DNA from 2 places in the Paenibacillus sp. FSL R7-0048 genome. Region 1 is predicted to be linked to the other one. Evidence: riboswitches for the same ligand, from Rfam matches in the RefSeq annotation. Region 1 holds a riboswitch; the other holds the start of a gene.

Region 1 (7,902 bases):
TGGCTCTGCTGTTCCGGGCCTTTTATGCGACCTCTTATGGAGGATATATTCGCAAGACAAAGGAAGGTTTACCGACGAATGCGGTATATGGATTTTTGCAGTATTTTTTTGATGCAGTAAGTACGTTTGAGCCTTCTCATGTCGTATGCTGCTGGGATATGGGTAAAGGAACGTTCCGTACCGAGAAATATGATGGATATAAATCCAACCGGATCGAAGCTCCGCTGGAATTAATTCCGCAATTTGATCTAGTAAAAGAAGTAGTGGCTGAGCTAGGTGTGCCAAACATCGGTCTTGCCGGCTATGAAGCAGATGATTGCATTGGTACGCTAGCATCCTGTTACAGCGATAATTCTGAGGTTTACATTCTGACGGGTGACCATGATATGCTGCAGCTTATTGATGAGAATGTTAAGGTCGTCATTATGAAAAAAGGACGCTCCAACTATAAGGTTTATGACCTTGCAGAATTGCTTGAGGATAAAGGTCTAACCCCTAGACAGGTTATTGACCTGAAGGGCTTTATGGGCGATACAAGTGATAATTACCCTGGTGTAAAAGGGATTGGTGAGAAAACCGCGCTGAAGCTGTTAACGGAATACGGTACAGTTGAAGGTGTAATTGAGAATCTTCACTTGCTCCCTAAAGGTGTACGGTCCAAAATTGAAGCCGACCTTGATATGCTGCATCTATCAAGAGAGCTGGCTGAAATCCGTTGTGATGTGCCTGTGGTCTGTGAGCTGGCGGAAGCTTTATGGCAATTACAACGGGAAACAGCCGCGCGTAAATTTCAAGAACTGGAATTTGGCAGCCTGATGCATTTGATCGCTGAGGTGCAGGACGAACGGGGAATTGTACAGATTGAGTTAGGTGATCTGGGTTAAGGAGAGTCTCCCTTCATGCAAAAAAGCATGAAGGGAGTTTTATTATTGTGATAGCGCTTCATCCAACGTATAATAAGGGCTGTTGATTGTTTTATTTTATATTAATTTTTATTTTCAAACTGGATGGCGGATTATTGCTTAATGGAGAAGGGAGATAGTTGCTATGAAGTTATTGGGAGCGATTGAAGCAGGCGGAACGAAGTTTGTATGCGGAATTGGTTATGAGGACGGTACCATTCTGGACCGAGTTAGCTTTCCGACAACAACACCGGAAGAAACGATGGGACTCGTAATCGACTATTTTAATGGGAAGAATGTAGAAGCTTTTGGTATTGGATCGTTTGGACCGATTGATCCCGTGCTGGACAGCCCTACTTATGGTTACATAACAACGACACCAAAACCTCACTGGGGACAATATAATTTGGTAGGTACAATGGCTGAGCAATTTAACGTGCCAATCGGTTTTGATACGGATGTGAATGGTGCAGCGCTTGCGGAAAGTAAATGGGGAGCGGCTAAAGGTCTGGACAGCTGCCTTTATATTACGGTTGGGACAGGCATTGGAGCGGGAGCAGTAGTTGGAGGTCAGATGGTGCATGGATTGTCTCATCCTGAGATGGGACATATTCTAGTTCGCAGACATCCAGAGGACACGTTTGAGGGCTACTGCCCTTATCATGGCGATTGCCTTGAAGGGTTAGCCGCAGGTCCGGGGATTGGCAAACGCTGGGGACAACCAGCAGGCGAGCTACCTGTTGACCATCCAGCTTGGGATATGGAAGCTCATTATCTTGCACATGCACTTATGAATTACGTGTTGATTCTGTCTCCCGAAAAAATCGTAATGGGCGGTGGTGTCATGAAGCAAAGCCACTTGTTCCCGCTAATTTGTACCAAGCTGCAGGAGCTGCTGAAGGGTTATGTTCAGCATCCAGCGCTAAATACCGACATCGATAATTATGTTGTGCCACCGCAGCTTGGAGATAATGCAGGACTTGCAGGTGCGATTGGACTGGCAACTTTAGCTTTGGCAAGAAACTAGTATAAAAAGATATTGACTGTTAGGAAATATATGGTATTGTAGGATCTAACAGTATAGCATTTAATGAGGGAGCACCTCTTTCACGTTTATCGTGAGAGTGGTGCTTTTTTGCGTTTTCCGAGTCTGACAGTGTGGCATTCACATCAGCGAATAAGTAGCTCAGACCGGTAGGTATAGTGCTTGCTGAAGACTAGAAAGGCAGGGATGAATATGCAAATTGTATTTATGAATCGCTTATCCAGAATATCTGGGGTGGATCAAGAGGTGTTCGCTCAGCTATGGATTGGAGAGGAAGAAGGAGTGTGGAGTCTGGGCTGGCGTGATTTTTCAGGCGGTGAGGAAACACAGGAGCATTTGTGGTACGCGGGTGGTTCATGGAATGAAATGCTTTGTGTTTACAGGCATGAGCTGGCGGTGAAGATGGGGGATGGCTATCGGCCGTTGATTGATGGCGTATTTCATGAAGAAGACGGCCTTACCGGGCGTAATCAGGAGCAGCTAAGGCTGCAATATTACAGTGAATATAATGGGAACGAAGCTATATATGAGGAGTTATGTGCTTGGCGCCGCAGCCGAGCTTCTAGTGAACGGAAAGCCCCTTACATTCTTGCCAGCAATCGTTTGTTACGTTTGATAAGCACTTTCTTGCCGCATACACCAGAGGAGCTGCTGCAGATCCCTGGTGTAGGGGAAGGAAAGGTAGCCCAATATGGCACGGATTGGTTGGCTATAACCTCTACGGCTGCAAGGGAACATTCCTTTCCTTTGAATTGGGTACACCAAGAAATTGAGGAGGATTCTTTTGTATCCTGGCTCTATAAACAGAAAGAGGTCAAATATAAGAAACAGCTAGAAAGACTGCGATTACGGCGAATTCTGCTGCAAGGGATCGAGAATGGGTTAGGGTTAGAACAGCTTAAGGTGAACAGTGGAGTGAACCGTCGCGAACTGATTGAAGCGGTAGAGGAGCTGGAAAGAGAAGGTTATTGCGTGGAGAAACTGATCGAGGTAGAACTGAAAAATGTGCCGCAGAATGAGCAGGAGGCGATATGGAATGCCTATGCAGAGGTAGGAGATCTTTTTCTAAAGCCAGTGCTGCATAAGGTGTATGGGGAGGATTTTTCAGCAGCAGAAGGGCTGGATAGCTATTATGAACGTCTGCGGCTGATCCGCATTCGTTTCCGGCGGGAGCAAGCTCCTAAAGTGGGCATGGCGACCAGTTTCTAGTAGCTTTTTATCATATCAAAAAGACGAAGGCTTCCTTACACCATAGGGTTAAAGGGCCTTCGTCTTGCCTATTCGTCCGTTTATTTTCATAGCCATTCTTTCTTGCGGAATACATACAGCATCCCACAGCCTAACGTCAACATTAGACCTATAACGGCAAAATAACCGTATTTCGTATGCAATTCCGGCATATGATCAAAGTTCATCCCATAGATTCCGGTAATTACGGTCAAAGGCATGAATATCGTTGTAATCGCGGTAAATACTCTCATAATTTCATTGGCGCGGTTGGCGATACTGGATTGGTAGGCCTCACGTAAGTTGCCCATGAGATCGCGGTACGTCTCAAAGGTTTCGGATATTTTAACTGCATTTTCATAAATGTCGCTAAAGTATTTCTGCAGCTGATCATCAATCAGACGGAGGTCTTTTTTATTCAGGGTATTGATAACCTCTTTCTGTGGTCCCAGCATCTTCTTTAACCATAAGATCTCACTTCGCAGACCGATAATCTCACTCAGATGAGATTTCTTGGTATGCATTAGGATATCCTCTTCAAGCTTCTCAATCCGGGCTTCAATTCGGTCACCTACGGAGAAATAATTATCTACGACAAGGTCGATAAGCAGGTAAAGGAATTGGTCGGGTTCGCTAACCTCTTGTTCCCATAACATGGGCTTCAGGACGCGTAGCTCGTGAATCTTTTGTTTCGTTACAGTAATAATATAATGTCTGCCCAAGAATATATTGAGCGCCCGCAGGAAGATTTCCTCATCATCAAAGCGGATGCTGTTTACAACAATAAAGTAATGACTTTCGTATATTTCGATCTTTGGACGTTGATCCTCTTCACTAAGGCAATCCTCAACAGCGAGATCATGCAGGTTGAACAGGGGCTGAAGCAGCTCCAAATCCTCCACATCTGCATCAATCCAATAGAACCCTTCTGTTGGGGGTGTCAATGTTTCATCAATTTCATCAATAGGTGTAAAAACCCCTGCATTCACCAGCCGGATTTTCATCTGATTCCACTCCTTCTATCCCCGGGTCTTCACCAGGGACTGCTAATTAAGCACAGAGAAAAAATCAGCTTGGCCGGCGTTACAATCAATACAAGAGGCCGAATGACGATTCGAGGGCATGAAGAAGAACTGCTCCCGCCGCCGGCAAGCTGATGATTATCCTGTGTGGTTGCTCATTCTGTACACTTAATTGCGAGCTCGGGTCGCCTTCCATTCTTCTTCTCACCTCTTCTTTTCGTTCAGGTATGAAATACTTGTCTAGTATAACAACGGAGTATGCCTCTTTCAAGCAAATTTATTGTTACTTTGAGGCTACTTCAGCATTGTATGGACTTGACGAAAAGGAGGTTCATGATTTAAAGTAAATTTTAAAGAAATTTAATTGAATACAGCTAAATCTTATCAAGAGCAGGTGGAGGGACTAGCCCTATGAAACCCGGCAACCGGCGTGTGAACGCACGGTGCTAATTCTTGCGGAACTTTGCTGACGACTAAACCTCGTCCAAAAGTTTCTGGCAGATGAGAGAGGCGCATATGACTGTAGATATGACCTTTCTCGTTTTCCGAGAAAGGTCTTTTTATTGTTCAGAAAGCCGCGATGTGACATCATAACCTAAATACAGTTAAGGAGTGGAAAGACAATGCCAATTAAAATTCCCGACAGTTTACCAGCAAAAGAAATACTATCCGGTGAAAATATTTTTGTGATGGATGATAGTTTGGCTTTCCATCAGGATATCCGTCCACTAAGGATTGCTATTCTGAATCTCATGCCGACTAAAGAAACGACGGAGACTCAATTGCTGCGTTTAATAGGAAATTCACCGCTACAGGTTGACGTTACCTTGCTGCATCCACGCTCACATACTTCTAAGAATACTTCTGCTGAGCATTTGAGAAGCTTTTACAAAACTTTTGACGAGATCAGCCACCGCCGTTTGGATGGTCTTATTGTTACAGGAGCACCCGTAGAGCAAATGGAGTTTGAGGAAGTATCCTATTGGGAAGAGCTAAAAGAGATTTTTGAATGGAGCAAGGATAATGTGACCTCGACCATGCATATCTGTTGGGCGGCACAGGCAGGGTTGTATCATCATTTTGGTGTTCGTAAAGTGGCTTTGCCTGAAAAATGTTTTGGAGTATTCTCCCATACGATTAATCAAAATAACATTAAATTGCTGCGCGGCTTTGACGAGGTATTCCATGTACCGCATTCCCGTCATACCGATGTCTCCCGCGAAGATATTGAGAGCAATCCAGATCTGCAGATTCTGGCGGAATCCGAAGAAGCTGGTATGTATCTAGTAGCTACGACCGACGGCAAACAAATATTTGTGACCGGACATTCCGAATACGATCCATTATCCTTGAAATGGGAATATGATCGTGATTTGGAGAGGGGCATGGAGATGGCCTTGCCGAAACACTATTTCCCTAAAGATGATCCAGAACAAACACCTCCTGCAGTGTGGCGTGCACATGCCAACTTATTATTCTCTAATTGGCTCAATTACTATGTATATCAAGAGACACCTTACGATATCGACCCGATTGTTTATTAAGATCAGCGCTACATTACAATTTAGGAGGCATTTATCATGGACGACAAACTTAGGATTGAAAGCAGACTGGCACAAATAGGTTCACAAGAAGATCCGGCTACCGGAGCCATTAATTTTCCTATCTATAATGCTACGGCATTCCGTCACCCGAAGCTTGGGCAGAGCACAGGTTTCGATTATAGCCGTACCAAAAGTCCAACCCGTTCCGTACTAGAGAATGCGGCTGCGGAATTGGAGTCTGGTGATGCAGGTTTTGCCTGTAGTTCTGGGATGGCAGCTATTCAAACCATATTTACCCTGTTTGGGCAAGGCGATCACTTGATCGTTTCGCTGGATCTTTACGGCGGGACCTATCGTTTGTTGGAACGAATTATGTCCAAGTTTGGAATCACTGCTTCCTATGTAGACACGAATGATTTGGATGCGCTTGAGGCTTCACGTCTTCCAAATACGAAGGCGATATTTATTGAAACGCCAACGAATCCTTTGATGATGGTTACGGATATTGCAGCCGTTGCTACTTGGGCCCGTCATCATGGGCTGCTCACAATTGTAGACAATACACTGCTGACTCCATTTTTCCAGCGTCCTCTGGAATTAGGTGCAGACATTGTAGTCCATAGTGCTACCAAATATTTGGGCGGACACAATGATGTTCTTGCTGGTCTTATTGTATCTAAAGGGGCTGAATTATCCGCTGAAATAGCGATTCTACATAACTCTATTGGCGCTGTGCTTGGGCCAACAGACAGTTATCAGCTGATGAGAGGCATGAAGACACTGGCCCTGCGTATGGAACGGCACGAGAGTAATGCGCTAGCAATTGCCCGCTATCTACAAGAGCATCCGGCGATTGCGGAAGTGTTCCATCCAGGCCTGCCGGATCATCCGGGATATGAAATCCAGAATCGCCAGTCCTCGGGCAATACCGGAATTTTTTCTTTCAAATTAAAAGATGCCAGATACGTAGAACCTCTGCTTCGTCATATCCGGCTTATTGCCTTCGCGGAGAGCCTCGGCGGTGTTGAATCGCTAATGACCTATCCTGCAGTACAGACGCATGCGGATATTCCTGTGGAAATTCGGAATGCGGTGGGTGTAGATGATCGATTGCTGCGCTTCTCGGTCGGCATTGAACATGCGGAGGATCTAATTGCTGATCTTGGTCATGCTTTGGAGGCTGCGCGGGCGGAAATCGAAACGAAGTAAAAGTAACGGCAACCCAGATCGGCACCGAATTGCTGGAAAATATCGAGGATCTATCTCACCGTTGATTTAGAGCTGGTGTTAGACGGAGGATGAAATAGAGCTGTCTCATAAGCCGGGAATTGGCTGCTGGGATAGCTCTTCTTTTTGGACTTTTTGCTATTGGACACAGCTGACCTTAGACACAGCATTATTACACATTTGGAATGTTAACGGACTCCACAGCAGCTATTGCGCTAAAAACCTGCCTTCATGAGTCTCTTGTCAAGGAATAGCGTCGCTGGAGTCCATAACAATGCTCCAAAGGCTAAATACTAACTAATAACGTCATCTGTGTCCGGCAGCCTCCAGGAATTTTGATTCACCGGGTGCAGGCAGCAATGTAAAGACTCTTTCTGCTGGATGGTATCTTGCTAAGAAAGTAAAAAGTTTTTCAAGCTGTTCAGATTGTGATACGATGAGGAAATGAACTGTTCATTTATTAAAATATAAGGTATAAGTTACATACTATACTTTATCCTTATGTTACTACGAGAAACGGTTGTTATCTCTAAAGGACGACAACGTTATTTTTCTTGTGATTTTGTGAATCTACCATATCCCTAAGGGTTTAAAAGGAGGATGCGAACGATGAGTACGATAGATCTTATTTTGGATAAAGCCCTGCGGGGTGACCGTCTCCAATTGGAAGATACCATCCGACTATTCGAGAGCAACGAAATTGAGAAAATGGGTGCTGCTGCAAACACTATTATGGAACGCTGGCATCCGGACCCGTTAGCCACATTTGTAATTGGCCGTAATATTAACTATACGAATGTATGTGATGTGTACTGCCGTTTTTGTGCTTTTTACCGCAGACCAGGCTCGGATGAAGGCTATGTGCTGCCAGATGAAACGATTTATCAAAAAATTGCTGAAACGATTGCTGTTAATGGTACAGAAATTCTTATGCA
Region 2 (7,902 bases), 4.1 Mb from region 1:
TTGATGAAGTAACAAACTTCGATAAGTCCTACTGGAATGAAATTAAGCAGGGGATGCGAAGTGAAGTTAGTGCTTTTTCTGATTTCCCTTATGACTTTGCCCGTAAGACGGGAACCTCTCAGCAAGTAGCTAAGGGTGAAATTCGCGATAATGGGGTATTTATTGCATATGCTCCACGTAATAATCCTAAGTTGGCTGTGGCGGTTGTAATCCCTGAAGGTGGTTTTGGTTCACAAAGTGCGGCACCAGTCGCACGTAAAATATTTGATGCCTATGATTGGGAATATGGCCTTGATGGAGTTCCAAAGAAAAGTCTCCAGTCTGGCAATAATACTAATGATAATGCGAAGGAGGGAGAGACTACAGGTACCGAGTAACTCTGACCCTATGGCTAAGATTTAAAAAATAAACAGCTTCTCAATAGAGAGCATACAAGAATGGAGGGGTGGCAAATGATTGCCAAATACCGCCTGCTTGCATTGGATATGGATGGAACCCTACTGAATGATGATCAGATAATTACACCCACAACGGTGGAATGGATTCAAAAGGCGGTCAACGCAGGCGTTCATGTCTGTCTGTCGACAGGCCGGGCATTTGTAAGTGCCTTACCCTATGCAGAGCAGCTAGGTTTAGAGACACCGATGATCACTGTGAACGGCAGTGAGGTGTGGAGAGCGCCACATGAAATATACCGGAGATCACTAATGGATCCCAAGCTGGTACAAGAAATGTATGATCTTGCAAAAGCAGATGACATCTGGTTCTGGGCTTATTCTCTGGACGAAGTTCTTAAACAGGATAACTGGGATGGGGATGTAACGGGTAGAGAATGGCTTAAATTCGGTTATCACACTGAAGATGATGAGCTTCGTCATAAGCTGTTGCTTCGTCTTCAAGATATGGGTGGACTGGAGATTACGAACTCTTCTCCGCACAATCTGGAGATTAATCCTCTAGGCGTGAATAAGGCAGCAGGAATAAAGGAAGTCTGCAAGCTGCTGGGAATAGAAATGTCGCAAGTTGTAGCTGTGGGCGACAGCCTTAACGATCTGGCGGCGATCCAGCAGGCTGGGCTTGGGGTTGCCATGGGCAACGCGCAAAAGACGGTTAAACAAGAGGCTGATGTTGTGGTGGCGACCAATAATCAAGACGGGATTGCCGAGGTCATCCAAAAGTATATCTTTACCGAAGCTGCAGCCTCTGTAGGCAGCAAATAATAAAAGCAGTACTGCGAAGTGAATCCATGGAGCATTATGCTAGTAGGAGGTTAAGGAATTGACGATCCTGGGTTGGATTCTTATCATTGTTTTGTTTGCTGTAGGATTGGCAGGGGCTGTGTATCCCATACTGCCGGGTGCGTTAGCGATCTATCTTGCCTTTTTTGTATACGGCTGGTTCTTTTCTTTTGAGCCCTTTGGGGTTTGGTTCTGGATTATTCAAACACTGATCGTTGTAGTTCTTTTTGTTGCTGATTATGTTGTAGGAGCGTGGGGTGTCAAAAAATTTGGCGGTTCACGTTCATCGATTATCGGGAGCACGATCGGGCTGATCTTGGGACCTTTTGTTATTCCCGCTTTTGGTCTTATCATTGGACCATTTCTAGGGGCTTTTATTGGAGAACTGATCGTGGGATCTTCCCCGTCTAAAGCTGCTAAGGTAAGTGTTGGCTCCATACTCGGCTTATTTAGCAGCACCTTGGTCAAAATCGTGTTGCAGGTAATTATGGTCGTCCTCTTTTTTATATGGGTCGCCCGGTTTTAATTTAACAGTGAAGAAGGGGAAAGAGTTTGTCCAAGAAAGAGTCTTTTGTTAAAGGCACGCTTATCCTTGCTGCTGCAGCTTTGGTGGCAAGGGTACTCGGGCTTGTCCAGCGGGTGCCGCTGGAGCATTTATTTAATGATGTTGGTAATGCTTCATTTACACAGGCAAACACAGTTTATTTAATGTTATTACCGCTGGCTACAGCAGGGATTCCAAGTACATTAAGTAAAATGGTATCTGAGCGTTATGCACTGAATAGACCAAATGAAGCTCAGCAGGTGTATCGGGCGGCATTAATCTTTGGTGTTGTAGTTGGCGTAATTATGAGCGCATTGTTATACATAGGTGCTCCTTATTATGCAGAATATGCAAAAGTTCCTGAAAGTACTTTGGCGATCCGGGCCATAGCTCCGGCACTCCTACTCTTCCCTTCTATTGCAATGATGCGTGGTTACTTTCAAGGGCGGAATAATATGATGGCTGGTGGCATCTCTCAAATTGTGGAGCAGATCGCGAGGGTATCTACCGCTGTTCTTCTGGCATTTGTATTGTTACAAAAAGGGTACGACAACACGTGGATGGCTGCTGGTGCATCATTCGGTAGTGTATTTGGTAGTGTTGGTGCGTTTGGTGTAATGCTCTATTACGCTATGAAATTACGGCGTAGCGAGGGGCAAACTGCATTATACGAAACGAATGAAGCAAGGCTTCCTCTATTTGGAATTTATAAGGATATATTTAAATTATCCATTCCTATCGTTCTATCTTCAGTTACGGTTCCAGTAGTGAACTTTATTGATACATCTTTAATTGTACCGTTACTGAGTGGACAAGTTGGTGTAGCTGATGCCACACGTGCTTTGGGTATTTTCGGGAGTCGGGCACAGAGTGTCGCTGGGATTCCACCGGTTCTTTCTATAGCACTTAGCACATCACTTATACCAATTATTTCAGCTGCATATGCCCGTCGGGATGAAAAACATCTAAAAGGGCAAGTGACTTTAGCACTTCGAATCTCTATTTTAACAGGAGCACCGATTGTTCTATCACTCGTAGTTGCTGCATATTCAGTTAATGGTCTCTTGTTCAGTAGTTTAGATGGCAGTGGTATCGTAGCCATGCTTACTTTAGGAACGATCTTTCAGATTACGATGATGACAACGAACTCTATTTTGTTAGGTATGGGCAAATCGCGAATTTCCATGTATTATGTGTTAGCGGGTATTATTGTAAAATTAGTGGCAAGCTTATTACTTAGTAAGGTATTTGGCATCTACGGAATCATCGGTGCAACAGCACTTTGTTTCGTGGTCATTACTTTGCTTAACTTACGTATGCTGAAATCGATTGTGTCTTTTGAAATTATGGGCAAACGTTGGGGCGGTTTCGTGATTGCGGTACTTGTGTCCGGCGGGATTGGTTATGGCTTGAATGAGGCTGGGATTCTGTTAACAGATCTGATGCCTGCACGTTTGGCGTTTCTGATCACTTGTCTTGTTGTAGGAGCCGCTGTTGTTGTTATTTATCTAGTACTGCTTATTGTGCTGGGCGTGCTGACTAAACAGGAAATCTCCAGTTATCCGCGGGCGCTGCAAAAATTATTGAATCCGCTGATGAAGTTACAGCCTGCACGTGTTCGTATGAGAGAATAGGTTTGACTTCTACACTGCATTTTGCTTCACTTAAAGAGTAGAAAATAGACAGATATTGAAGAAGGGACTGAGTAAATCATGGACAAAATTAGTTCTCCTGCTGAATTTCAGGTAGCCATTCAATCACCTCGATTAACAGTGGCCATCTTCAAGGCTGACTGGTGCTCGGATTGCAAATTTATCGATCCTTTTATCCCAGAGGTAGAGCAGTCTTATGCAGACCGCCTTACACTGGTTGAGGTAGATGTTGATGCCGTGGGCGATGTTAGTCAAGAACAAAATATTATGGGTATTCCAAGCTTCGTCGCATATTCGGATGGACGGGAATTGGTTAGATTCGTTAATAAATTGCGCAAATCCCGTGAAGAGATTGAGAATTTCCTTGATAAAGCGGTCCAAGTGCATCAAAGCCTTCAAAAGTAATTCCTAAGGAACCACCGCTTTCGCCTGTTTGTGCAAAAGCGGTGGTTTTTTGAAATATAAGTCTGGCTGCTTCTTCATTACTAAAAACTGCGGGTGATATTTTTGACGACAAATCAGTTGAAATGGCTTAGTTATCTTACTTGCCTTATCATGTTCCTCGCTGTACTCGGAGGAGCGGTAGTGACGAAGACTGGATCGGGCTTGGAATGCGGAAATGAATGGCCGCTCTGTCATGGAAAATTAATTCCGGCTTATACTATAGGCTCGATGATTGAATACACCCATCGCTTGTTTAGCGGTTTGGCAGGGTTATTCTCACTTGCCTCGATGTTTGCTTTTTGGCGTTATGCTCGTACGCGGCGCGATTTGCTGGGATATGCATTTATGACCTTAGTATTCGTCATCGTTCAAGGTGGTATGGGAGCGCTTGCAGTAATTAAATCCCAATCCGCTGCTGTAATGGCGTTGCATATGGGTTTTTCTTTGATCGCCTTTTCAAGCGCTATGATGTTGGCTCTTGGAACCAAGAGATGGCATGAAGCGCGCGAGTATGATCATAAGCTGGAGGCTCAAAAGAAGCCCGTAAGTAAGGCTTTTCGCAATTTAACCTGTTTTACTGCCATCTATTCTTATATTGTCGTGTATATTGGAGCCTTTGTAAGTCATACGGATTCACAAGGCGGGTGTTCGGGTTGGCCGCTTTGTAATGGAGAATGGGTTCCGGAGCTTTCCGGAGGTGTAGGTGTTGTTTTTACGCATCGGATTGCGGCTTTAATCTTATTCATGCTTACTGCGCTGCTTGGGCATTTAGCATTTTGGAAACATAAGGATTATCCAGAGCTTAGAGCGCTGGGTGTAGCTGCAGTGCTGTTATGCTTGATGCAGGTATTTAGTGGGGCGGCTGTGGTTTACACTCTAGATAATGAAAGGCTGTACATATTTGCCGCTTTGGCTCATATTTTACTGATTGCCAGTTTGTTTGGTGTCTTATGTTATATGAGTGTAAGAGTCTGGCAGCTAAATCGCGCGAGTAGTGTCGTGTCTGGAAAAAATGTAACGAGCCCAATGATTCCACCGCCTTGGTAGAACATTCCCTCCGTGGATAGAGGTGCTTCACCCGCGGAATAATAAAGTGGAAATCGGTATATCGTGGAGCTGATTGGCCGATGCTTACGTCGCGAGTTTTGTACGAAGCAGTCCATGGAAGCAGACGCTGAACAAAACTTTAGGAGGACTGGGATATGCTGCGGGTATTACTTGGAGAGCCGCCTCGAAAGAACAGCGGTGTGTTGGCTGATGCGATGGAGAATATGGCCACTTTTGCAGCATTGCTGCGCAAGGAAATGAGTGCCCATGAGGATAATGACCATGAATACCGCAAGCTGGAGATTTGGACACGTGGGCTGATTTCCTCTCTGGATGAACTGGAGCAAAGTTGGTTCGCGGCCGCTTTTTACCGGAAATTAGTGATTGCGGGTTATATGGATGATATGACACCGGTGGAACAGGGCGATTATGCACGTTATGTTTATTTTTATAAAGATGGCTTTATCCGGGTTTTCTCTCTTCTGGACAAGCTTGGGACGGTACTGAATCATTTTTATGATCTCAAAACATCCAAATTAAAAACGCACTTTTCTTACTTTACAGTGCTGCGTCAGCTTCAATTATTGAATGTGCATCCTGCATTAGCGGATCAACTGGAAGAGATTAAGAACTCCTACCGCGATCCATTGGAGAATTTACGCAAGCGCAGAAATGCTGAAATTCATTATATGAATTCCGAAATGCAGGATGATTTGTGGCAGCGGCACCAAGGTCTGCATGACAAAATTCAGCTCGAGGATCTGGATAGCCATCTTGAGGATTTAAAACAATCGCTCGAAATGAACTGTAAGACATTAATCGCGGCATTCAGCTACAGCAATGAACAGCTGCGTAAGGAAATAAGCAAGGCAAAGAGCATAAAATCGTAATTGTTCAATATATTTCCTTTTGACAAAAATAGATAAACTCACTATACTTATGCTTGCATTAAAGTATGTACGATTTCAGAAAAAATATAATTTCATAACTTTATCTTATCGAGAGCGGCGGAGGGATAGGCCCGATGAAGCCCGGCAACCGATTTGTATCCAGCGCGGGAAGCGTTGTACAAATGTCATGGTGCTAATTCCTACAATGGCGCAGGTTGCGGTCGTTGGCAGATGAGAAGGCATTGTCTTAATAAACCCACAGAGCCTCTTGCGATCTGCATCGATCGTTGGAGGTTTTTTTGTATAGAATAAGTGAAGTATAAAGGGGGGGCGACGAGAGTTGATTAATCTAAAAGGGATAACAAAGGTTTATGGAAAAGGGAGTAATGCGGCAACAGCACTTTCTGGATTGAATCTGTCCATCGAGAAAGGTGAAATATTCGGAGTCATCGGCCACTCTGGAGCCGGGAAAAGTACATTGATTCGTTGCATTAATCTGTTGGAACGTCCGACAGAAGGAGAGGTCTGGGTAGACGGTGTTGAGCTAACCAGTCTTAACCAAGGTCAGCTGCAGGAACAGCGGCGCAAGATTGGGATGATTTTTCAACATTTCAATTTGTTGTCTTCGGCGACCGTATACGATAATATTGCCTTTCCACTGCGCCTTGCAGGTACATCTAGAACAGCTATTGATACAAAAGTGAAAGACTTGCTCGCTTTAGTTGGGCTCGAAGAACATAAAGGTAAGTATCCTTCTCAGTTATCTGGAGGACAAAAGCAGCGGGTCGGCATCGCCCGGGCACTAGCCAGTGACCCTGATGTACTGCTGTGTGACGAGGCCACTTCTGCGCTTGATCCCCAGACAACGGACTCCATTCTTAAGCTGCTGCTCGATATTAATAAAAGATTCCATTTGACCATTGTGCTGATCACACATGAAATGCATGTAATCCAGAGCATCTGCGACCGTGTCGCGGTCATTCATGGTGGTGGGATTGTTGAGCAAGGCAAAGTTACAGAGGTATTTCTCAAGCCGCAGCATGAGGTTACACGCGATTTCATCCGCAGTGAGACACAGAATGAAGGACCTCTTCGAGTGGCGCTTGATGCTGCTGCCGGGGATAACTCTCAAGCTGTCAAAATTACTTTTTTCGGAGAAAAAACTTACGGCTCGGCACTATCCGATGTCGTGCGTGATACGGGTGTAAGCTTTGCAATCTTACATGGTACCATTTCAACGATTAAAGATGTGCCTTATGGACAGATGATTGTGCGGTTCGAAGGGCCAGCTGAGGCGATTGCTGTAACGATCTCCAGGCTAATTGCTCAAGGCCTTGATGTGGAGGTGATTTCGTAATGAATTTTGCAGATCTAAATTGGCAAGAAATGGTGGATGCTACGGTTGCTACTATAAAAATGATATTTTTTTCCGGATTGTTCACAATTATTCTTGGTTTGCCACTCGGAATTCTATTGTATTTATGGGGGAAATCGAATAGTATAGTAATCAGAGTAACTTACTCGGTCTTATCATTACTTGTAAATATTCTACGTTCCGTACCCTTTATCATTTTGATGGTGGCTCTAATTCCTTTCAGCAAAGCCGTTGTTGGAACCTCCATTGGTGTACTCGGTACGATTCCACCTCTGGTGATTGGTGCAGCTCCGTTTTTTGCCCGCTTGGTAGAGACGTCGTTAAGAGAGGTAGACCGCGGAGTCATCGAAGCCGCACAAGGTATGGGAGCATCGACGAACCAAATCGTTATGCGTGTGCTTTTGCCAGAAGCTCGTCCAGGCCTGCTCGCTGGAGTTACGATCACACTGGTTACACTGGTCTCCTATACAGCAATGGCTGGTATGGTTGGGGGCGGCGGATTAGGTGACTTGGCGATTCGTTACGGCTACCACCGCTATGAGACGGAGATTATGATTGTTTCTATAGTATTTATTGTCGTACTGGTGCAATTGCTACAAATGGCCGGTGACCGACTCGTAAAACATTACACACGGAAATAAGGTACATCCATATATATCCTTATTCAATACAAAATATAGATTAGAGGGGGATTTACAATGAAAAAAGTACT

What was found. Region 1 has a riboswitch for S-adenosylmethionine ahead of metA (homoserine O-acetyltransferase MetA). Riboswitches for the same ligand answer to the same signal wherever they lie in the genome.
Region 2: another riboswitch for S-adenosylmethionine. It lies ahead of NSQ91_RS26825 (methionine ABC transporter ATP-binding protein); the one in region 1 lies ahead of metA (homoserine O-acetyltransferase MetA).

What each region holds. Positions count from the first base shown of each region.
Region 1 covers NZ_JBBORF010000001.1:1,971,111-1,979,012, forward strand. Annotated here, with positions in the region: gene NSQ91_RS08395 (5'-3' exonuclease) at 1-884, shown strand, start outside; gene NSQ91_RS08400 (ROK family protein) at 1,048-1,929, shown strand; gene NSQ91_RS08405 (HRDC domain-containing protein) at 2,140-3,156, shown strand; gene corA (magnesium/cobalt transporter CorA) at 3,243-4,178, opposite strand; SAM riboswitch class I at 4,575-4,704, shown strand; gene metA (homoserine O-acetyltransferase MetA) at 4,820-5,740, shown strand; gene NSQ91_RS08420 (PLP-dependent transferase) at 5,777-6,949, shown strand; gene mqnC (cyclic dehypoxanthinyl futalosine synthase) at 7,577-7,902, shown strand, end outside.
Region 2 covers NZ_JBBORF010000001.1:6,057,245-6,065,146, reverse strand. Annotated here, with positions in the region: gene NSQ91_RS26860 (peptidoglycan D,D-transpeptidase FtsI family protein) at 1-377, shown strand, start outside; gene NSQ91_RS26855 (Cof-type HAD-IIB family hydrolase) at 453-1,220, shown strand; gene NSQ91_RS26850 (DUF456 domain-containing protein) at 1,279-1,764, shown strand; gene NSQ91_RS26845 (putative polysaccharide biosynthesis protein) at 1,791-3,416, shown strand; gene NSQ91_RS26840 (thioredoxin family protein) at 3,495-3,839, shown strand; gene NSQ91_RS26835 (COX15/CtaA family protein) at 3,933-4,925, shown strand; gene NSQ91_RS26830 (Cthe_2314 family HEPN domain-containing protein) at 5,081-5,815, shown strand; SAM riboswitch class I at 5,918-6,053, shown strand; gene NSQ91_RS26825 (methionine ABC transporter ATP-binding protein) at 6,156-7,172, shown strand; gene NSQ91_RS26820 (methionine ABC transporter permease) at 7,202-7,831, shown strand; gene NSQ91_RS26815 (MetQ/NlpA family ABC transporter substrate-binding protein) at 7,889-7,902, shown strand, end outside.